Regions from separate parts of the Streptomyces sp. NPDC056231 genome, predicted to be linked through region 2. Evidence: riboswitches for the same ligand, from Rfam matches in the RefSeq annotation. Region 2 holds a riboswitch; each other region holds the start of a gene.
The links. Region 2 has a riboswitch for cobalamin ahead of ACNPQM_RS27415 (ribonucleoside-diphosphate reductase subunit alpha). Riboswitches for the same ligand answer to the same signal wherever they lie in the genome.
Positions count from the first base shown of each region.

Region 1: linked by a shared signal. The riboswitch ahead of ACNPQM_RS30670 (HoxN/HupN/NixA family nickel/cobalt transporter) and the one ahead of ACNPQM_RS27415 (ribonucleoside-diphosphate reductase subunit alpha) in region 2 are both predicted to bind cobalamin.
Region 3: linked by a shared signal. The riboswitch ahead of ACNPQM_RS22350 (CbtB domain-containing protein) and the one ahead of ACNPQM_RS27415 (ribonucleoside-diphosphate reductase subunit alpha) in region 2 are both predicted to bind cobalamin.

Region 1 covers NZ_JBLVKW010000053.1:19,874-27,037, forward strand. Annotated here, with positions in the region: gene ACNPQM_RS30650 (FGGY family carbohydrate kinase) at 1-546, opposite strand, end outside; gene ACNPQM_RS30655 (APC family permease) at 543-2,078, opposite strand; gene ACNPQM_RS30660 (DeoR/GlpR family DNA-binding transcription regulator) at 2,513-3,274, shown strand; gene ACNPQM_RS30665 (hypothetical protein) at 3,360-3,584, opposite strand; gene ACNPQM_RS30670 (HoxN/HupN/NixA family nickel/cobalt transporter) at 3,695-4,804, opposite strand; cobalamin riboswitch at 4,831-5,020, opposite strand; partial or broken gene ACNPQM_RS30675 (ArsR/SmtB family transcription factor) at 5,086-5,421, shown strand; gene ACNPQM_RS30680 (hypothetical protein) at 5,828-6,289, opposite strand; gene ACNPQM_RS30685 (MarR family winged helix-turn-helix transcriptional regulator) at 6,559-7,131, shown strand.
Region 2 covers NZ_JBLVKW010000042.1:47,642-54,805, forward strand. Annotated here, with positions in the region: gene ACNPQM_RS27405 (RNA-guided endonuclease InsQ/TnpB family protein) at 1-1,022, opposite strand, end outside; partial or broken gene tnpA (IS200/IS605 family transposase) at 1,097-1,486, shown strand; cobalamin riboswitch at 1,626-1,758, shown strand; gene ACNPQM_RS27415 (ribonucleoside-diphosphate reductase subunit alpha) at 1,902-4,292, shown strand; gene ACNPQM_RS27420 (ribonucleotide-diphosphate reductase subunit beta) at 4,292-5,305, shown strand; partial or broken gene ACNPQM_RS27425 (helix-turn-helix domain-containing protein) at 5,592-5,964, shown strand; gene ACNPQM_RS27430 (family 20 glycosylhydrolase) at 6,063-7,164, shown strand, end outside.
Region 3 covers NZ_JBLVKW010000029.1:29,973-37,136, reverse strand. Annotated here, with positions in the region: gene ACNPQM_RS22365 (tetratricopeptide repeat protein) at 57-413, shown strand; gene ACNPQM_RS22360 (GNAT family N-acetyltransferase) at 593-1,165, shown strand; gene ACNPQM_RS22355 (CbtA family protein) at 1,233-2,003, opposite strand; gene ACNPQM_RS22350 (CbtB domain-containing protein) at 2,032-2,250, opposite strand; adenosylcobalamin (AdoCbl) riboswitch at 2,254-2,402, opposite strand; gene ACNPQM_RS22345 (histidine phosphatase family protein) at 2,529-3,107, shown strand; gene ACNPQM_RS22340 (Asp23/Gls24 family envelope stress response protein) at 3,594-4,085, shown strand; gene ACNPQM_RS22335 (hypothetical protein) at 4,308-4,463, shown strand; gene ACNPQM_RS22330 (dihydrolipoyl dehydrogenase family protein) at 4,596-6,035, opposite strand; gene trxA (thioredoxin) at 6,152-6,523, shown strand; gene ACNPQM_RS22320 (aldehyde dehydrogenase family protein) at 6,670-7,164, opposite strand, start outside.

The sequences.
Region 1 (7,164 bases), on a different contig from region 2:
CCAGGCAGCGGTGTCCAGGTCGAGGATCAGCGAGCGGCTGGCGGTGGAGGCGTCGGTGACGAACTCGCCCGTCAGGTGATGCACCAGCCAGGTGTCGGTGGTCGTCACCACCCCGTCGCGGGTGAGGTTGCGGCGCAGCCAGGCCATCTTGGGCGCGGAGAAGTACGGGTCGAGGACGAGACCGGTGCGCCGGGCGATGCTCTGGGCGTGCTCGGTCAGCTCGCTGCAGACGCTTTCCGCGCGCCTGTCCTGCCACACGATCGCCTGCGTCAGAGGTGTTCCGGTGGCCGGGTCCCAGGCCAGGACCGTCTCGCCCTGATTGGCCAGGGCAACGCCGGCGATCGGCCGGCCGGCCGCGCTCACGGCGCGGCGGCCGGCGTTGAGGACGGAGTCGAGCAGCTCGTGCGGGTTCTGCTCGACGCCTCCTCCGGCGAGATAGGTGGGGCGGACGGTTTCCTCCGCGATGGCGACGGTTCCCTCGTCGGCGTCGACGACGATGGCCTTCGTGCCCGAGGTGCCCTGGTCGATGGAGAGAATCGCGGTCATCGTGCGCTCCCGGCCGCGGTGGCGTCGGCGGGCTTCTGGTCGGCGGTGTCCAGCGCCCGGTCGACGTCGGCCATGTCGGGCATGGTCAGTCCGTGGCGGCCCCGCCGGATGATCAGGCCGGTGAAGTAGACGGCACCGATCGCGAAGAGGACCAGTACGTAGATCCATGGGGCTCGGAAGGAGGCGTCCCGGAAGATCAGCAGTTCGTACGCCAGCCAGACGCCGGCGACGACGAGGACCGGGATCTCCCAGCGGCCCAGTGAGAACCCCTGGGACGCGGGCAGGGAGCGGCGCTTGGCGGCGTACATCGCGACCGTTCCGGCGTAGATGAGGGCGGGCAGCAGGGTGCCGGCGGAGAACAGCTGGAACAGCGCGTCCGTGGAGCGGGAGAAGACCGCGAGGATGATCTGTGCGATCAGCAGCATGAACACCGAAGCGTTCAGCGGTGTCGCCGTGCGCCGGTCGATACGCTTCAGCAGCCGCCAGCCGGGGAAGCGCTCGTCCCGCGACATCGCATACACCAGGCGGGTGCCGCTCAGGGTGATCACCAGCCCGCAGGAGAAGATCGAAACGACGACCAGCACGAGCAGGATCTTCCCGACGACTGAGCCCAGCACGGCGGTGATCACAGTGGCCACCGGCGTTGCCGACTCCGCGACACCGTCGATCCGGCCGGCTGCGGCAGTGATCGCGACCAGGAACAGGAAACCCAGCACGCCCAGGGAGAGCACCGCCTGGATCATCGCCTTGGGGATGACACGAGCCGGATCCTTGGTCTCCTCGGCCAGGTTGGCCGCCGACTCGAATCCGACGATGGTGAACGCGCCCAGCAGGAACGCCAGAGCGAACGGTCCGGCCTCGGTGGCCCCGCCAAGGGCGTAGTAGCCGCTCTCCGGGACGGGCCCGGTCGCGAAAAGGTGAGCGAAATCCAGCTTGCCCGTGAAGGCGCCCACGACGAACAGCAGCACGGTCAGGGCGATCATGCCGACGAGCTGCACCGTCACGGCCACCTTGTTGACCCGGTGGGTGGTGCGCGTCGAGGCGGCGACCAGAACAGACTGCAGCAGCACGACAACGGCCGTGATCACCCAGGCGTTCTGCGTGGTGCCGACGTACTGGAACAGCTCCGGAAGAATGGTGGAGGCGATCGTGTAGTCCACGGCGATCAGGACCACGCCCAGGAAGGCGAACGAGATCCATCCCATGATCCAGCCCCATACCGGGCCCACGATGCGTGACACCCACTGGTACGAGTAGCCGCTGATCGGGATCCGCGCTGCGAGAGCGCCGAAGACGAGGGCGATGGACAGCTGGCCGATCACGGAGATCGGCCAGGCCCAGATGCCGCGCGGGCCCGACGTCGCGAGCACCGCGCCGTAGGTGGTGAAGATGCCGGTGGCGATGGAGACGAAGCCGAATGCCACGGAGAACGAGGCATACCAGCCGAGTTCCCGCGCCATGTGCTGCTTGGGCTCACCGGCGCCCGCGCCGTCTGTTCTCGATCCCTGGGGACCTGCGTCTTCGTATGCCATGCCTCTGTTTCCTGCTTCGAAGTGGCCCGCCGTGGATGCGAGAGCCAGTGGACGTGGAGGAACCGAACGGGTCGGCATGCAGGCACGCCCCGCGCGCGGGTCTGCTGGGGGCCTGTCTGCTGTTGGGACGGCGGGGCCGCGATGGTGCGCGCGGCCGTACCCGTGGCAGTCGACAACCCGGCTCTTGACCGTTCTTGTGGATTATTGACCGCGAGTTACTGGAAGTGTGGACCTTTGCCTGCTCGGCGTCAAGGGTTGGTCTTTGCGTAACGCACCGGACAGGCCTGGGGCGCTCGCCCAGGTGCCACAGGCAGCGAGAGGGAGGAAGGGGAAGCCCGGCAGGAGGAGGCGCGACGACCTGATCGAGGCTGCCTGGACCGTAGAATGCAGTCACAGATCCACAAAAACGGTCACCCTTCCAAAGGAGACAGGTCGTGCTCGCCGCCGAGCGCCATCGCAGAATCGCCGCCGAAATCGCCCGGCTCACGTTCGTCACCACTGACGATCTGACGACGCTGCTGGGCGTCTCCCACGAAACGGTCCGCAGGGACCTTGCCCTGCTCGAGCGGCGTGGCCGGCTCTCCCGGGTTCACGGCGGCGCCACCAGCCCTCAGGCGCCGGTCGGGGAAGAGGCACCCTTCAGCGAACGCAGCGGCGCCCTCGCCTCGGAGAAGGAGACCATCGGCCGCGCGGCAGCAGCACTCATCCAGCTTAACCAGACCGTTGTCATCGACGTCGGCACCACCGCCTTGGAGGTCGCCCGCGCGCTGCCCGCCGACCACGCCGGGGTCATCGCCACCCCCTCCCTCCTCGTGGCCGCGGAAGTCAGCACACGCCCCCGAGTCGAGGTCCTGGTCAGCGGCGGCCGGATCCGAGCCGGCGACCTCGCCTGCTCCAACGCCCAAGCGGTGGAATTCTTCAGCAACCTGCGCGCGGACGCCGTCTTCCTGGGATCCGGCGGCATCGCCCCCTACGGGCTCACCGACTTCCACCTCGACGAAGTCGCCACCAAGCGAGCCATGCTCGCCAACGCCTCCCACCGTTACGTACTCGCCGACTCGAGCAAGTTCGGCCGCACAGCCGCCCACCGCGTGTGCGAGCTGAACGGCTTCGACTCCCTCATCACCGACAAGCCATGCCCGGCCGAACTGCACACCGCCCTCGACCGAGCCGGCAGCACCGTCATCGTGGCTTGAAAAGGTCCCAAAGAGGCCCCACCCATCTGCGCGTCCTCTGACCAAGGCACTGGGCGGGTGGGACGCCCGGCGATCGGCAGCGGGGTCAGGGCAGCGCGGTGTTGTTCCAGTCGTATGGTCCGCCGCCGCGCCACTCGATCAGCTCGGGGTCGTCGATCGCGCGATCCTTGATGGGCAAGCCGGCGCGGTGGAGGAAATCGAGCACGTCGAAAAGGCTGTAGGCGGTGCCTACGCGCTCGCCGTGGATCGTCACCTGCCGCCCACCGTCCGGCGAGGGCGGAAGCACGACCACAGGAGGGTGCTCATCCATGGCACCACCATGCGCCGCAACTGGTTGTCCTGCAGCTTCAGGCTTCACCGTCGCCCTGAGGCGTGCTCGATGGCCTCGAAGATGTCGGCGGTGGTCTCTTTCTGCCGCCGTCAGGCGGCGTCTGCGGTGCGGGCGCTCCAGCGCTCCTCGACCTTGGCCAGCCGCCAGTAGGCGATGGCCACGGCCCAGACGACCACGAACAGGCCGACGATGACATAGCCGACGTTGTCCAGGTTCAGGCCCGCGATCCAGCCGGTGACGTCATCGCTCAGGGCGAGCTTGTCGTGCAGAACGCCGACCAGCTCGATCGTGCCGACGAAGAAGGCCACCGCGATGGACAGGCCGGTGATCGTGAGGTTGTAGAACACCTTGCGAACGGGGTTCGAGAACGCCCACTGGTAGGCGAAGTTCATGAACGTGCCGTCCAGGGTGTCGAACAGGCTCATGCCCGCCGCGAAGAGGAGGGGCAGGCACAGGACCGCGTACCAGGGGAGGCCGGCGGCGGCGCCGTTGCCGGCCAGAGCGAGGAGCAGGACCTCGGTCGTGGTGTCGAAGCCGACCCCGAACAGGAAGCCGAGCGGGAACATTTGGCCGGGCCGGCGGATGGACTTGGTGAACCGCCCCAGAAGGCGGTTCATGAAGCCGCGCGAGTCGAGGTGGGCCTCCAGCTCCGCCTCGTCGTACCGTCCGGCCCGCATCGCCTTGAAGACGCGGATGATGCCGAACAGCGCCACGAGGTTGAGGGCGGCGATGAGATATAGAAAGCTGCCGGACACCGTGGTGCCCACAGTGCCGAGGACTTGGTGGGTTCGGGAGCCGTCGTCCATCAGGGTGCCGGCGAGCTTCGCGCCCCCGGCGACCAGTGCGGCCATGACGACCACCACACTGGAGTGCCCGAGCGCGAACCAGAAGCCCACCGACACCGGCCGCTTGCCGTCGGCCATCAGCTTGCGGGTGGTGTTGTCGATCGCCGCGATGTGGTCCGCGTCGAAGGCGTGCCGCATGCCGAGGGTGTAGGCGGTGATGCCCAGGCCGACCCCGAACGCCTTGGTGCCGACCTCGTAGTGATGCGGAATCACGAGCAGAAACAGGATTCCGAACGCGACCACGTGCAGCGCGACGATCACGGCCAGCAGTCCTGCGGTTCGGACGGTGTCCTCGCGGCGCCAGCGGAAGGACGGGGCGGCGGCGGTTTCGGGCACGCCTTGGGACACGGTCATACGGTCACGCTCCAGCACCTCGTGGATCAGCTTCGTGCTGCCGTGGCCGGTCTCCTGGCTGACGGGTCAACGCGCCCGCCCCTGCCTTCCCGGCCGCGAGGCCAGTGGCAATGCATGGGGCGGGAACTTCCCGATCACAGTGGCGAGGGCCGCTCCGGACTGAGCCCTTGGGGGCTGTCACCGGTCTTCCCGAACACCACGGCCCGCCCACCCTAGAAGGCTGCAAGCCTGCATAACTGACCAGGTATGCAGGTGAAGGGCGTGACTGCGATGATGTGTCCATGCATCTGGTTCCCGCGGAACACGCCGGGCGGCGCACCATTGACGGCCATCGGGTCTGCGATGCCATCGCCGCCATGGGCGAGCCCGAGCGCGTACGCGGCTGGGCCGATCGCTTCTCTCTGCTCTCCGATCCCGGACGTCTGTCCTTGCTGCTCGCCCTCCATGAGGCGGGCCCCATCGCCGTGTCCGACCTCGCCGTCGCCAGCGGGATGCGGGACACCGCCGTCTCCCAGGCTCTGCGTCTTCTGCGGGCCGCCGGCATCGTCGAGGGTGAGAAGGACGGCCGGATCGTGCGCTACCGGCTCGTCGACGGCCCGATTTCCGCGTTGCTGAAACACTGCACGTCCCAAGACGCAGGCGCCGACGGCACACTGTTCCTGGAGGCCACCGGAGCGGCGCCGAAACTGGCAGGAAGAGGAAGTGGCTCAGGATGACGGTGAGGATCCGCGGCCACAAGCGATCACGGCGAGCCTCAGGCAGGACTCTTTCGTAGTACGGCCGACTGTTGCTGAGGGGATCGATGTCCCGCCCCTCCACAAAACCCAGCACGTCCGCGACGCGCGTCGTGGGTAGTGCGGTGATTTTGTCGGTTCAGGTCACCTCGGCTCGCTGGAAGCCGGCGACGGCTGCCTTCACCCCGTCCCGCAGACACCGACCGACCAGCGGTACCGCATCAGCGGTTGGCACCGGACGAGGGCGTACCCCGCTGGGCCGGCGGGGTACGCCCTCGTCCTCAGCCGGTCAGTCGTCCTCGGGGCTCTCGGGGCGCAGCAGCGGGTGGGCGACGCCGGGAAACACCCGCGCCCTGACCATCGGCTCGGCCGCCCCGCCCTGGACCACCGTCTCGGCGACACCCCAGGGGCGGCCGTGCAGGACGACGATCAGCGTGTACGAGGACGAGCACCCCATGCAGTCGTACCGGTCGGCCCAGGTCTCCACATCCGTGACGCTGCCGGGGTAGCGTGCCACATGACGGTGCCGGGCATGGCAGTGGTCGCAGGTCTCGCCGGGCTCGCAGGTCCCGCCGCAGGGGCACGGAACGTCGAGCGAGTCCGCCGGGCGCCAGCGCTGCGTGAGGACGGCGTCACGGGTGGCGCCCATGTCCTTCATCGCCTTCAGGTTGCGGGCGGCTACGTTGTACGACTCGCCGGTGGCAGCCATCCGGTCGCGGATGACGTCTTTGCGTCCGCGGTTCGTCGTCATCGGTTCCTCATCTGTTCCTACGGGGGTCACGCAGCCCGCAAGAAGGTCCACGGGATCGGCGGGCTCCACGGTACCCGGCGCCCCGGGCGGTCCGTGCCACCTGCCGGATGAGGCAGCGCGTTCCCGTAGTGCGGCCAGAGCAGGGGAGTCCACTACTGGTTTCGAGGTACATCGTCGGCACATGCCCTGTCGGCCGGAACTCCGTACAATTTGGTCCCGAACGATAGCGTCGATCCAAGGCGCCGCAATGGCGTCGGAGGGGTGTGCCCGTGCCCGGCCAACGATCCATCACCGAAGCCGAGAAGCTGGCAGGTGCGAAGCTGGGGGGCATTCCGGTCCGGCACGAGCAGATGGCCGTGGTGGCCAATATCTACCGCGCCGCCTCCGCGGTCAGGCAGCACCTGGAGAACTCGGTGCTGCGCGAGTCCGAGCTGACCTGGACGGCGTTCGTCGTGCTGTGGGTGGTGTGGATCTGGGGCGAGTCCGAGACGCGGCACGTGGCGGAGGAAGCGGGCATCTCCAAGGGGACCCTCACCGGGGTTTCGCGCACTCTGGAGGCGCGGGGGCTGGTGCGGCGGTCCGGTCATCCCACTGACGGGAGGCTGGTGCTGCTCAGCCTCACGGACGAGGGCGAGGAGCTCATGCAACGCGTGTTTCCCCAGTTCAACGAGGAGGAGGCATTTGTCACCGGGCAGCTCAGCGACGAGGAGTGCCGCAGTGTCGCGGAGGGGCTGCGCCGGGTCGTGCTCCAGGTGGAGGAGCAGGGCGAGGAGCGTCGCCTCGCCCTGCTGGACGGCGCCGAACCCGCGCCGCGCCGCAGCGGACGCCGCCCCAAGGCGTGAAGGTCGAGTTCCGGAGCGAGCCGGGGCCCTGTG
Region 2 (7,164 bases):
TTCGCCTTGTCGATGTGCCCGCACTGGGCGCAGGTGCGGGAGGTGTACGCCGGGTCGACGTACACCACCGGCACTCCTGCCCGGCGGGCCTTGTACACGATGAACTCTCCCAGCTGGGCGAAGGCCCCGGTGTGGAGCGTGGCCCGTTGGGGCTTGCGAAGCCGTACCCTCGCCCGGATGCCCGTGAGGTCTTCCAGGGCGATTCCGCGCGAGGTGCGTTCAGCCTCGGCCACGATATGTTTCGCGATCTTGTGGTTGATGTCCCGGGCCCGCCGCGCGTCCTTGCGGCGCCGCCGTACGGCGCGGCGCATGGCGGACTTGGTGTTCTTCTTCTGCAGCTTGGTGCGCAGCTTCCGGTCGCGGAGCCGCATGCGGTTTAACTGCCGTCCGGCCATGATGCGGCCGTCCGAAGTGGTGGCGATGTTCACGATCCCCAGATCAACCCCAAGGAAATCCACCGGATCGGTATTCAGTTCCGCTTCGGGCACCTCGCAGGTCGCGACCAGGTACCAGCAGCCGTCCCGGCACACCAGATCCGACTCACCCTTGCGATAGCGGGCGAGGGTGGCCAGCTGCTCCGTACTGCCGGTGAACGCGACTCCCTTGACCCGCCCGGCAGTCGTCCAGATCGAGACGGTGCGCGTGTCCATCTGCCAGGACAGCATCCGGTCGTCATAGGGCTGGGCCGCATGAGACCGGAAGGAGACCGGCTTGCCGGTGGTCTGGCGGTGGCGCTTCGTGCCGGGCCTGCCGAGGTTCCCCGCCCGCAGGTTCGCCTGCAGCGTGGTGTACGCGTCGCAGGTCTTCTTGATCACGTGCTGGGCGGCCTGCGCTCCCAGCCCCCACCGCTCCTTCACCTCGGCGTAGGTGTGCTCGCGCAGCGCGAAGTTCCGGAACGTTGCCCTCTCGAACGCAACCTCACTCGCCCACGAGGCTGCCTCGTTGCAGGCACGCAGGGTCGCCTCAAGTGCCGCCGCCTGCACGGACGTCGGTAAGAGCTTGACCTGCACCACCAGCTTCACCCGGCCAGACTAACGCCCAAGATTGACCCACGTCCTGAGATTAGGCACTACACACCGATATACACGGAGGAAGAATGATCATTCACACCCTGCACGCCCACTTGGTCTTCATCCCCACATATGGCGGGGCGTGTTCACCGACGAGATCCTGATGCGCTGCGCGCAGGTCATGGGGGGACGTAAGCGGACTTCGGTACCACGCTGGTCGAGTTCAACGGCAAACAGGACCAAGCACGTTCATCTCCTGGTCCACTACCCGCCCAAAGTCGCGCTCTCCGAACTCGCCGGCTGCCTCAAGGACGCCTCCAATCGCCACCTCCGACAGGACTCGCCCGACCCCACCCACAAGCACCTGTGGGGCCAGCACTTCTGTCTGGTCACCGTCCCGCTTCGCCCCGTCCTGCGGCGGGGCACCCCTGTCCCTCATCAAGGAGTACATCGAGCAACAGAAACGACCCACCTGACCTTCGAAACTGTTCCAGCACTCCGCACCTACGAGCCACGGGAAACAATTCCTCCCGGGCCCAAGCATCGGGGCTCCTTGTACGATCATGCTGAACCCGTACGACACAACATGTGGGGGCCGCCTCATCGGGCGGCCCCCACATGTATGCTCATGCTCGCTGTCGCTGCAGGGAAATCCGGTGCGAATCCGGAACTGTCCCGCAACGGTATATTCGGGTCCCTTTTGCGCACCCTGAAAGTCCGAGGACCTGCCGACAGCGCGTCCGGCTCGACCGATCCGGACGCCCAGACGTCCGGGCCTCGCGGATGGGCCGGTGGACGCCGCACGCAGTGCTGCCCTCCTTCTTCGGGCATGCCTCCGTGTGGCTGCCCCGCTCACCCGCCGGCCCCGAGCCGAGCGAGGGAGAGCACCACGTGACCATCGCGCCAGCCGATCCGGCTTCAGTCGCCGAGTCCGCGGGAACCACGAACGACGGACCTGGGACCGCACTGCTGCGGACCCTGACCGACCTCACTGCCGATCTGCCCGACACCGACCCCGGCCGCGTCGCCGCCGCCGCGCTGCGCGGACGCAACGCCGCGTCGGACGAGTCGGAGTTGCGCACGCTGGCCACCGAGGCCGCCGCGGGTCTGATCGCCGAGGACCCCGCGTACTCCCGGCTCGCCGCCCGCCTCCTGACCCGCACCATCGCGGACGAGGCAGCCGGTCAGGGCGCGCTGTCGTTCTCCGCCTCGGTCGCCGTCGGCCACCGCGAGGGTCTGATCGCGGACCGTACGGCCGCGTTCGTGGCGCTCCACGCGGCCCGGCTCGACGCGCTGGTCGAGCAGTCCCTCGCCGACGGCGCCGACGACCGGTTCGGCTACTTCGGGCTGCGGACACTGCACAGCCGCTATCTGCTGCGCCACCCGCTCACCCGCCAGGTCATCGAGACGCCGCAGCACTTCATGCTGCGTGTCGCCGCCGGCCTCGCCGAGGACGAGTCGGTGCGCGCACTGGACGAGGTCGCCGCGCTGTACGGTCTGATGAGCCGCCTCGACTACCTCCCCTCCTCCCCCACACTCTTCAACTCCGGCACCCGGCACCCGCAGATGTCCTCCTGCTATCTGCTGGACTCACCGCTGGACGAGCTCGACTCCATCTACGACCGCTACCACCAGGTGGCGCGGCTCTCCAAGCACGCGGGCGGCATCGGCCTCTCGTACTCCCGGATCCGCGCCCGCGGTTCGCTGATCCGCGGCACCAACGGGCACTCCAACGGCATCGTGCCGTTCCTGAAGACGCTCGACGCTTCGGTCGCCGCAGTGAACCAGGGCGGCCGCCGCAAGGGTGCCGCCGCCGTCTACCTGGAGACGTGGCACGCCGACATCGAGGAATTCCTGGAGCTGCGCGACAACACGGGCGAGGATCAGCGGCGTACGCACAACCTCAACCTGGCGCACTGGATCCCGGACGAGTTCATGCGCCGGGTCGACGCGGACGGCGACTGGTCGCTGTTCTCCCCCGCCGACGTGCCGGAGCTGGTCGATCTGTGGGGCGACGAGTTCGACGCCGCCTACCGGGCCGCCGAGGCCAAGGGCCTGGCCCGCAAGTCGATGCCCGCGCGTGAGCTGTACGGCCGGATGATGCGGACGCTCGCCCAGACCGGCCAGGGCTGGATGACGTTCAAGGACGCCTCCAACCGGACGGCCAACCAGACCGCCGAGCCGGGCCGCGTCGTCCACTCGTCGAACCTGTGCACCGAGATCCTCGAAGTCACCGACGACGGCGAGACCGCCGTCTGCAACCTCGGTTCGGTCAACCTCGGTTCGTTCGTGGCCGACGGCGGCATCGACTGGGAGCGGCTGGACTCCACCGTCCGTACCGCCGTGACGTTCCTCGACCGGGTCGTCGACATCAACTTCTACCCGACCGAGCAGGCCGGCCGCTCCAACGCCCGCTGGCGTCCGGTGGGGCTGGGCGCGATGGGGCTCCAGGACGTCTTCTTCCGGCTGCGGCTGCCGTTCGACTCCCCCGAGGCCCGCGCGCTCTCCACGAAGATCTCCGAGCGGATCATGCTCGCCGCGTACGAGGCGTCCTGCGACCTCGCCGAGCGGTCCGGGCCGCTGCCCGCCTGGTCCGAGACACGCGCCGCCCGCGGCGTGCTGCACCCCGACCACTACGACACCGAGCTGAGCTGGCCGGAGCGCTGGGACGCGCTGCGCGCCCGGATCGCGAAGACCGGCATGCGCAACTCGCTGCTGCTCGCCATCGCTCCGACCGCCACGATCGCCTCGATCGCCGGGGTGTACGAGTGCATCGAGCCGCAGGTCTCCAACCTCTTCAAGCGCGAAACGCTCAGCGGTGAGTTCCTCCAGGTCAACGCCTATCTGGTGAACGAGCTGAAGCAGCTTGGCGTGTGGGACGCGCGGACCCGCGAGGCGCTGCGCGAGGCGAGCGGCTCGGTACAGGGCTTCGCCTGGATCCCGGAGGACGTACGGGCGCTCTACCGCACGGCGTGGGAGATCCCGCAGCGCGGTCTGATCGACATGGCGGCGGCGCGTACGCCGTTCCTGGACCAGAGTCAGTCGCTGAACCTGTTCCTGGAGACGCCGACGATCGGCAAGCTCTCCTCGATGTACGCGTACGCCTGGAAGCAGGGGCTGAAGACGACGTACTACCTGCGCTCACGCCCGGCCACCCGGATCGCCCGGGCTGCATCCGGCCAGGCCGCGGCCGCCCTTCCCGTACAGCAGGCTTCGGCTCCCGACGCGGACGCGATCGCCTGCTCCCTCGAAAACCCCGAGTCCTGCGAGGCCTGCCAGTAATGAGCTCGACCGACAAGAACCTGCTCGACCCGGGCTTCGAACTGACCCTGCGGCCCATGCGCTACCCGGACTTCTACGAGCGCTACCGCGACGCGATCAAGAACACCTGGACGGTCGAGGAGGTCGACCTCCACTCCGACGTCGCCGATCTCGCCAAGCTGACACCCGCCGAGCAGCACATGATCGGCCGGCTCGTCGCGTTCTTCGCGACCGGTGACTCGATCGTCTCCAACAACCTCGTGCTGACCCTGTACAAGCACATCAACTCCCCGGAAGCGCGGCTGTACCTGTCGCGTCAGCTCTTCGAGGAGGCCGTGCACGTCCAGTTCTATCTGACGTTGCTCGACACCTATCTGCCCGACCCTGACGACCGTGCGGCCGCGTTCGACGCGGTCGAGGAGATCCCCTCCATCCGCGAGAAGGCGCAGTTCTGCTTCAAGTGGATGGACTCGGTCGAGAAGATCGAGCGGCTGGAGACGCAGGCCGACCGCCGTCGCTTCCTGCTGAACCTGATCTGCTTCGCGGCGTGCATCGAAGGGCTCTTCTTCTACGGCGCGTTCGCGTACGTCTACTGGTTCCGCTCGCGCGGTCTGCTGCACGGCCTCGCCACGGGAACCAACTGGGTCTTCCGTGACGAAACGATGCATATGAACTTCGCGTTCGAGGTCGTGGACACCGTTCGCAAGGAGGAGCCCGAGCTCTTCGACGACGCCCTCCAGCAGCAGGTCACCGACATGCTGAAGGAGGCCGTCGACGCGGAACTGCAGTTCGGCCGCGACCTGTGCGGCGACGGTCTGCCGGGCATGAACACCGAGTCGATGCGCGAGTACCTGCAGTGCGTCGCCGACCAGCGGCTCACCCGGCTCGGCTTCCCGGCCGTGTACGGCTCCGAGAACCCGTTCTCGTTCATGGAGCTGCAGGGTGTCCAGGAGCTCACGAACTTCTTCGAGCGCCGGCCGTCCGCGTACCAGGTGGCGGTGGAGGGCTCGGTCGCCTTCGACGACGACTTCTAGTGCCGTGACCGGCAATGTTTGCCCCGTGAGGAGCGTCGTCCAGTGCGTGCGGTCGCAAGGCGGCCGGAAGTCCTTGTAGCAGAGCTACCAGGGCTTATGGCCAACGCGGCGAGCGGGCGTGCTGGGCGGCGCGACGGGGCAAAGCTTGCCGGGAGGGGCACTAGGCTCGCACCCCGATCCGGAGGTCCGTACGCCGCACAGCCTTCCCCGGCTGTGCGGCGTCCGCGGTTTCCGGCGGTGCGGCCCGTCGATCCCGTTCCGCCTCGCGCAGCCGACGGTCGATGCGGGGCGGCGCTGCACCACCCACTGGCGCAACACGGCCGCACTGGCGCGCCGTTTCCCGCGGGCCGTCGTCGAGCCGGGCGTGCTGTATGTGGACGAGGGACAGATCATCACGTCGGCGGGCACCGCCGCCGGGAGTTCGGCGCCGCTTCCAGCAGGAGACGGGCACCACCCCGTACCGCTGGTTGCTGCGCCAACGGGTCCTGCTGGCACAGCACCTCCTGGAGACCTCCGATGAAACAATGGACACGATCGCCGGACGTACCGGTTTCGGAAATGCGGCGCTGCGCCATCAGTTCGTCAAGTCCCTGGGAAACACTCCGAATGCCTACCGCCACACCTTCCGTGGCCCGACCGCCGCCTCCGAAGTCGCCTGATTCTTTTCGGGCCTGACCTCCGATCATTCGTCCAACCATTCTCCGCGTCAGTCCATGGACCGCAGGCCTCTCTCCCCCCGAAGGTCGGGCGCATGAACATGCGGATGGCAAGACGAAGGACCACCGGAGCCGTGGTGGCGGCGCTGGCCGCCGCGCTGCTGCCGTGGCAGAGCGCCTCGGCCGAGGACAGCTCCACTGCGGCCCCGCCCGAGGTGCTGCCCACCCTCCGTCACTGGCAGGGAGACCAGGGCGAGTTCACGCTCACCGATCGGACCAGGATCGTGCTGGACGGGGTGAGGGACAGCCGTACCACCGCGGACGCGGGGCGTTTCGCGGGCGAACTGAACGGCAGGGCACCGGTGTCGCGAAGCCGCGCCGCCCGCCCCGGTGACATCGTGCTACGTCAGGACCCTGCACTGAAGGATGAGTTGGGCACGGAGGGCTACCGTCTCGATGTGGGCGACCGGCTCACTGTCACTGCGGCGACCTCCACCGGCGTGTTCTACGGGAGCCGGACCGTCCTCCAGCTGCTGAACGACGACGGCCGCGCCGCGCGCGGTTCGGCGACCGATGTGCCCGCATACCGCGAGCGCGGAGTCGGAGTCTGCGCCTGCTACATCAACGTCTCGACGCAGTGGTTCGAGCGGCTGATGAAGGACATGGCATCGCAGAAGCTCAACCAGCTGTGGATCGAGGCCAAGGTCAAAAGCGACACCGATCCCGCGTCCGCGTTCTGGGGCTACTACACCAAGGCGCAGGTCCGCACGCTGGTCGCCATGGCCAGGAAGTATCACATCGAGCTCGTGCCGGAGATCAACTCCCCCGGTCACATGGACACCTATCTGGAGAAGCACCCGGAGCTCCAGCTCAAGGACCGCAACGGCGTCGCCTCCCCGCCCCGGCTCGACATCTCCCGGCCCGAGGCACTGGCGTACTACACCTCGATGGTCGACGAGGCGCTGAAGGTCTGGGACAGCCGCTACTGGCACATGGGCGCCGACGAGTACATGATCGGCTCCTCCTATCCGAACTACCCCCAACTGCAGGCCGCGGCGACCGCGAAGTTCGGTGCGTCGGCCACTCCCGACGATCTCTTCACCGATTTCATCAACCAGGTCAACGCGCATGTGAAGGCGGACGGCAGGTCGCTCCGGATCTGGAACGACGGGCTCGCCGGCAGGAAGACCGTCGTCCCGCTGG
Region 3 (7,164 bases), on a different contig from region 2:
GAACGACTGGATGCATGGCCCGACGGATCACCCAAGGCTGCGACCGAGGAGGGCAAATGAACGAGACGTATTACGAGTTCGGCACGGCAGCCGACCGCTGGGACCGCGCCCAGATGTTCTTCGAGGCCAAGGAGTACCTGACCGCGGCCCGGATCCTGGGCGGACTGGTCGAGGAAGCGCCGGAGCAGGTCGCGCCGCGGCTGCTGCTGGCCCGCGCCTACTACCACTCGGCGCGGCTCGGCAAGGCCGAGGCAGAGCTGCGGGCGGTGCTGCAGCGCGACCCGGTGGAGCACTACGCGCGGCTGATGCTCGGCCGCACCCTGGAGCGGCAGGGCCGGCAGGAGGAGGCGAAGCCTCATCTGCGGATGGCGGCGGCGATGTCCGGGGACTTCGGGGAGGACGTGAGCAGCTGAGCCGGCGGGGCTTCGGGACGGACGCTGTCCGGCGGAGAAGCCCCGCCCTCCTCACGCCGCCTCAGGCGGTGGGCCGGGTCGGCGTGCGCATGCCGACCCGGCCGCCCACTCCTTCCGACAGCAAAAACTCCGATAATTCCGGTGCGCCGAACCTCGCCGCCGTGATAGTCCGACGAGTCATGAGAGATCTTCTGACACCTCGACTCGTACTCCACCCGCTGAGTCCCGCCGAGGCGGAGAACATCGTGGCCCGCCGTCCGGGGCCGGGTGCCCTATGGGCACCGGAGTACCCCGGCGACGGCGACGCGGCCGGGGCCCGGCATTTCCTGGAGCACTGCGCCGACACCGGCAATCCCCAGCCGTTCGGCGCCTACGAGATCCGCCTCCGTCAGGACGGACACACCATAGGCGGAGTGGGCTTTCACGGCGTTCCGGACGCGGAGGGGCAGGTGACAATCGGCTACGGCCTGACCCCTGCGGCGCGCGGCAAGGGGTACGCCTCCGAGGCGCTGCGGGCACTGCTGGAGTTCGCCCGCGGCGAGGGTGTCGCCGCCGTGATCGGCGATGCCGACCTCGACAACATCGCGTCCCACCACGTCATGATGGCAGCAGGAATGCGCTTCGTCAGGGCGGACGACCGGCTGAAGCACTTCTTGATCGACTGGTCGGACACGCCGGAGCCATCGGAGGCGTCGGACACAACGCATCCGACGTACGTGACTGAAGCGACCGACGCGACGGACGCCGCATAGACGGCAGAACCCACCGGGGCATCCCGGTGGGTTCTGCCGTCATACGGCCGACGAGTCGGCCGGCGCCTCAGCTCGCAGCGGCGGCCGCGTGGGACGTGGGACCGTCCCCGGCCGTCACTGCGCCGGCCTTGGGCGCCAGCAGCCGCTCGGTCAGATAGCCGAAGACCAGACCGAAAGTGGTCCACAGCGTGGCCTGAACGGCGAGGGTGGCAAGGCGGAACTCCCACAGCAGACTGGCCGGGAAGTCCTTGCCGACCTCGTTGAACGAGGGCAGGAAGGCGTAGGCCAGCCCGATGACGAGCACATAGGCGGCGGACGCGGCGATGGACGCGTTCCAGTTGCCCAGGCGGGGAGCCAGCCGCTTGCCCAAGATGACGGCAGCGACGGCCAACAGCACGCTGAGGGCGACCATCAGGAAGAACAAGGTGGTGCGTTGGCCGATCGTGTCGGGATTTCCGACAGCCGGCGGATTGGCCGGGTATTTGAGGAACGGCACGACGTACACGGTCAGCAGGGCGCCGAACGCGATCAATGCGGCCGTGGCTCTCGGGCCGAACCTGCCGATGCGGCCGAGTGCGTAGCAGAAGACCAGCGCGGCGATGCCGCCGATCGCCACGCCGAAGACCAGGACACCGGTGGCGAGACCCGCGGTGGACTGCATGGTACGGCTGACGAGTTCCTCACCGCCGTGCTCGTGACTGTGAGCCTCTTCGAGCGCGATCGACGCGTCCACCCGGGATTCGCCGAGGAAGTAGGCGACGGCAAGAGCGAGCGCGCCCGCGGCAAGTCCGGCCAGCATGCCGCGGACGAGCAGCGCTCTGACAGATATGGAGTTCATGAACGGTTCCCCTGAGGTGTGCAGCGCGTCAGTGGCAGGGGAAACCGAGCAGGTGACGGCCGTCGTGGACCCACTCGTGGACACCTTCGCCGGAGATGACGGCGGTGGCACCCTGCTCTGCGCCGACGAAGTACAGCAGAACGAGCATGAGAATGCCGAAGAAGACCGCCCACGGGGCAATGGCCTTCAGTGAGATGGGGGTGATGGCGGGGGTGGCGACGGTTGCGGGGGCAGCAGTCTGTGCCATGGCAGAACCTCCTGAGGGAACACGCGTCCCGATCGTGGTGCCTGAGACGACGGTGCCGGGTCTGACTTCCCGCAGGAGTACGGGTTCACAGTGGCGCGACCGTGCCGGATTCTCACCGGACTTCCGTCACACCGTCGTCATGTTCGTCGCGACCATACCGCCTGCGGGCACGCGCCGCCATGGCGCCGACTGCGGGGCCGGGAGGCCCGGATGCCATGGTGTGCTTACCCGAAAGGCCACAGTTCAGGGAGTTGACACCGGTGTTGACGGTGCACGTGATGTTGATCTCACCGGCGCTCAATGCGGCGTTGCGTGAAGCCCGTTTCGACGGCGACGCCCCGCTCGACGCGTCCGGTGTCCGGCGGGCGCGTGCGGCCGCTGCCGCGGTGCCTCCAGCCGATCGCCGGGTGTGCGGAGCGGACGAACGGTGCGCCGGGACCTCCGAGGCGTTGGGGCTGCACTCCGAGCCCGAACCGGTCCTCCACGGCTGGAACTTGGGGCGCTGGAGCGGGCAGCGGCTGGCGGAGGTGAGCGAGGCCGAGCCGGAGGCGGTGTCGGCCTGGCTGTCCGACCCTTCGGCGGCACCGCACGGCGGCGAGTCGCTACTGGACCTGTGTGCGCGAGTGGGCGGCTGGCTGGACTCGTTGCATCGGGACGGCGCCGGGGACGGCCGCCTGATCGCTGTGGTCGAACCCGCGGTGGTGCGCGCCGCGATCGTGCATGCGCTGGGCCTTCCGCCGCAGGCGTTCTGGCGGTTGGACGTCGCCCCGTTGACACTGACAGAGCTCAGCGGCCGGTCCGGCCGCTGGAACCTGCGCTGTGGCCGGTCCTTGAACACCGGAACCGACGCCCCGTAACCCGTCGCCCGCCACCGCCGGACCGGCCCGCCCTGCCGGTGACGTCAGGTCACAGCATCCCCGACGACCGGTCGGGCTGTCCGAGTTCGTCAACGGTGCGACCGAAGCGGTCGTGGAGGCGGAGCCCAGGATGGTGTAGGCCCCCGAGGTTCGCCACCTGTGGCAGGAAGACCACGATCGGAGTGTGGCGCAGCAGCCGTCCCACTGGACGAAGAACACCGCAGCGAACCGCAACGGCCCTGCCACCGGTGCATCGTTGGGCCGACCTTTCGTCTGCGGTCACCAGCGCAGCGGACAGACGGTGGGCGGGCGAGCCGTCTCCGTGACGAACCGCGGAATCCCACCCATCCCCTCTGCGGCGGACCCGCCCGTGAATCCGCCCGTGAATCCGCCCGCATACCCCTATCACTCGCGCAATGTTGACAAATGGTACGTAAACTGGCCAAAGCGTTCGAATCCACCTTCTCGTCGGAAGGGCGACCGGCCATGACCGATCAAACGCAGGTGAAACCCGAGACCACCCGCCCACAATCCGAGGCCGTGCACGGAGCAGGACCGCACGGCGGAAACCGCAGAACGGAACCTGGATCGCGGGGCCGAACCACGATCGCCGACGGCGTGGTGGCGAAGATCGCCGGGCTGGCGGCCCGGGGCGTGCCCGGAGTCCAGGGCATGGGAGGGGGATTCGCCCGCGGTGTGGGCGCTGTGCGGGAACGGGTGCCCGGAGCGGGAGGTCAGTCCGTCACCAGCGGTGTCAAGGTCGAGGTCGGCGAGGTCCAGACGGCGGTCGACCTGTCGATCGTCGTCGAATACGGATACGCGATCGTCGAGCTCACGGGCGAGGTCCGGACCGAGGTGATCGCCGCCATCGAGCGGATGACCGGTCTGGAGGTCGTGGAGGTCAACATCTTGGTGAGCGACGTGAAGCTGCCCGAGGAGGAAGAGGAACAACCGATGCTGGAGAGGCGGGTCGCGTAGCGGTTCGCCGGACCCGGTCGCGCCTGGTCGAGGGGGTCCACCGGCCGTGTCGTCGGCCTGGAACCCCGGCTGTCCGACGAGGTCCGACGAGCTCTCCGGCCCACCGGCCGGCCACCGCGCGGCGGCCCGGGACGGCAGTACGAGCGACAGCAGTCGTCGGCGACGCGGAGATGCGCCGTCCGGCGCATACTCAAAGGTAGGCCTGAAAGATTGGGGGACGCGATGATCGTCCTCGGAGTCATTCTGCTCGTGGTCGGCATGGTGGCCGGGCTCGCCTTCTTGTCGACCATCGGCATCGCCCTCGTGCTGATCGGTGCGGTCCTCTGGATTCTCGGTGCTGTCGGCCACGGGATCGGTGGCCGGCGCCACTATTGGTGAGAGCCGGAACACGCATAGCCCCGTGCGCTCACCGGCACTGCGTAGGTGCGTCTGCGTGGTACGCCGGACCCCGTCGGCGTGTCCCGTCGTCCCTCGGAGGGACGACGGGACACGCCGACGCACCAGCCGTACTCAGCCCCGGTACGCCTCCAGCAGGCGCAGCCACACCTCGCTGATCGTCGGATAGGCGGGGACGGCGTGCCAGAGCCGGTCGATGGGGACCTCGCCCGCAACGGCGACCGTCGCCGAGTGCAGCAGCTCCCCGATGCCGGGGCCGACGAAGGTGACGCCGAGCACGATCTCGCGGTCGAGGTCGACGATCATGCGGGCGCGGCCCCGGTAGCCATCCGCGTACAGTCCGGAGCCGGCGACGGCGGCGAGGTCGTGGTCGACGGCGCGGACCCGGTGCCCGGCGCGCTCGGCCGCGGCGAGGGTGAGCCCCACGGATGCGGCCTCCGGATCGGTGAAGACGACCTGGGGGACGGCCGCATGGTCGGCGGTGGCGGCGTGTGCGCCCCAGCGGCCGGTCGCCAGCGGCGCGCCCCCCTGCGCGCGGGCGGCGATCGCGGCACCGGCGATGCGGGCCTGGTACTTGCCCTGGTGGGTGAGGAGCGCCCGGTGATTGACGTCGCCGACCGCGTACAACCAGTCGCTGCCCTCGACGCGGCAGGTGTCGTCGACCTCGAGCCAGGATCCGGGCTTCAGATCCACCGTCTCCAGGCCCAGGTCGTCGGTGCGCGGGGCACGGCCGGTGGCGAAGAGGATCTCGTCGGTCTCGATGCGCTCACCGTTGTCCAGTTCCACGGTGACCGGTCCGTCGGGGGCGGCACGCCGCACGGAGGTGGCCGAGACGCCTGTACGGATGTCGGCTCCGGCCTCGGTGAGGGCCTCGGCGACCAGCTCGCCCGCGAACGGCTCCATCTTCGGCAGCAGCCCCTTGCCGCGGATCAGCATCGTGACCTGCGCGCCGAGGGCCTGCCAGACGGTGGCCATCTCCACGCCGACGACTCCCCCGCCGACGATCACCAGTCGACCCGGCACTTCTTTGGCGCTGGTCGCCTCGCGGCTGGTCCAAGGGCGGGCGTCGGCGACTCCGGGAAGGCCGGGAACGACGGCGCGGCTGCCGGTGCAGACGGCGACGGCGTGCCGGGCGGTCAGCCGGTGTTCGGTGCCGTCAGGGCCTGTGACGGAGACCTCCTTCGTGCCGGTCAGACGTCCCTGACCCCGGTAGACGTCCGCGCCGATCCCCTCCAGCCAGGCGACCTGTCCGTCGTCCTTCCAGTGCGAGGCGTATTCGTCACGGTGGGCGAGAACGGCTGCCGTGTCCAAGGGTCCCTGGACCGCCGCGCTGAGTCCGGGGACCTTGCGCGCGTCGGCGCGGGCCACGATCGGGCGCAGCAGCGCCTTGCTGGGCATGCACGCCCAGTACGAGCACTCGCCGCCGACGAGCTCCCTCTCGACGACCGCCGTGGACAGTCCAGCGGCCCGGGTCCGATCCGCCACGTTCTCACCCACGGGTCCGGCACCGATCACCACGACGTCGTACACAACATTCTCCACAGCAACTGTCATGGGGACAGTCTGGCCGGGGGTGTGAGCCGTGGCCACATGGGCAGGCGGAATAGCGCGGAATCGGGCACGGTTGTCCCGGACACGTCCGAACGGGCACAGGAAGAGGTAACGAGAACATGAGCACCGTAGAGCTCACCAAGGAAAACTTCGATCAGGTCGTCAGCGGGAACGAGTTCGTCCTGATCGACTTCTGGGCTTCCTGGTGTGGCCCGTGTCGGCAGTTCGCCCCGGTGTACGACGCGGCGTCCGAGCGCCACGCCGACCTGGTCTTCGCCAAGGTCGACACAGAGGCGCAGCAGGAACTGGCGGCGGCCTTCGAGATCCGTTCCATTCCGACCCTGATGATCGTCCGGGACAATGTGGCGGTGTTCTCCCAGCCGGGGGCCCTGCCGGAGGCGGCTCTCGAGGATGTCATCGGACAGGCCCGCAAGCTGGACATGGACGAGGTCCGCAAGTCCATCGAGAACCAGCAGAAGGAACCGAAGTAGGCGGCGCGCGCCGCGGTGAAGGGGCCCGGCCGGTTCGGCCGGGCCCCTTCGGCATCCGGATATCCCCGAGGGGTGTCCGCCCCCGATCCGCCGGACCAGGGCATGTGCCGGGCGCCGCCTGGCAGACGAGGCTTTCGAAACACGCCCTAGAAGGGGTGTCCGGCCGGTTCGCGGCGGACCGTCGTCCAGCGCAGGTCGGTGAAGGCCTCGAGGTTGGCCTCACCCCCGAAGCGCGCCCCGGTGCCCGACGCGGCGATGCCGCCGAAGGGTGCGACCGCCTCGTCGTTCACCGTCTGGTCGTTGATGTGGGCGATGCCGGTCGGGATCCGGTCGGCGAGTTCCAGGCCGACGGCGGTGTCGCGGGTGACGATGCCCAGCGAGAGTCCGTACGGGCTGTCGGCGGCCAGCGCCGCGGCCTCGTCCAGGGTGCCGAAGGACCGCACGGGGGCGACCGGACCGAAGACCTCCTCCGCGTAGGCGGGTGTCCGGTCGTCGACGTGAGTGAGGACAGTAGGGCGGTAGAACAGGTCGCGGTGGGTGCCGCCCGCCGCGAGCTTCGCGCCCCGTGCGGTGCTCGACTCGACCAGCCGGTGGATCTTGCCGAGCTGGCCGCGGTCGATGACCGGGCCGAGGTGGACCTG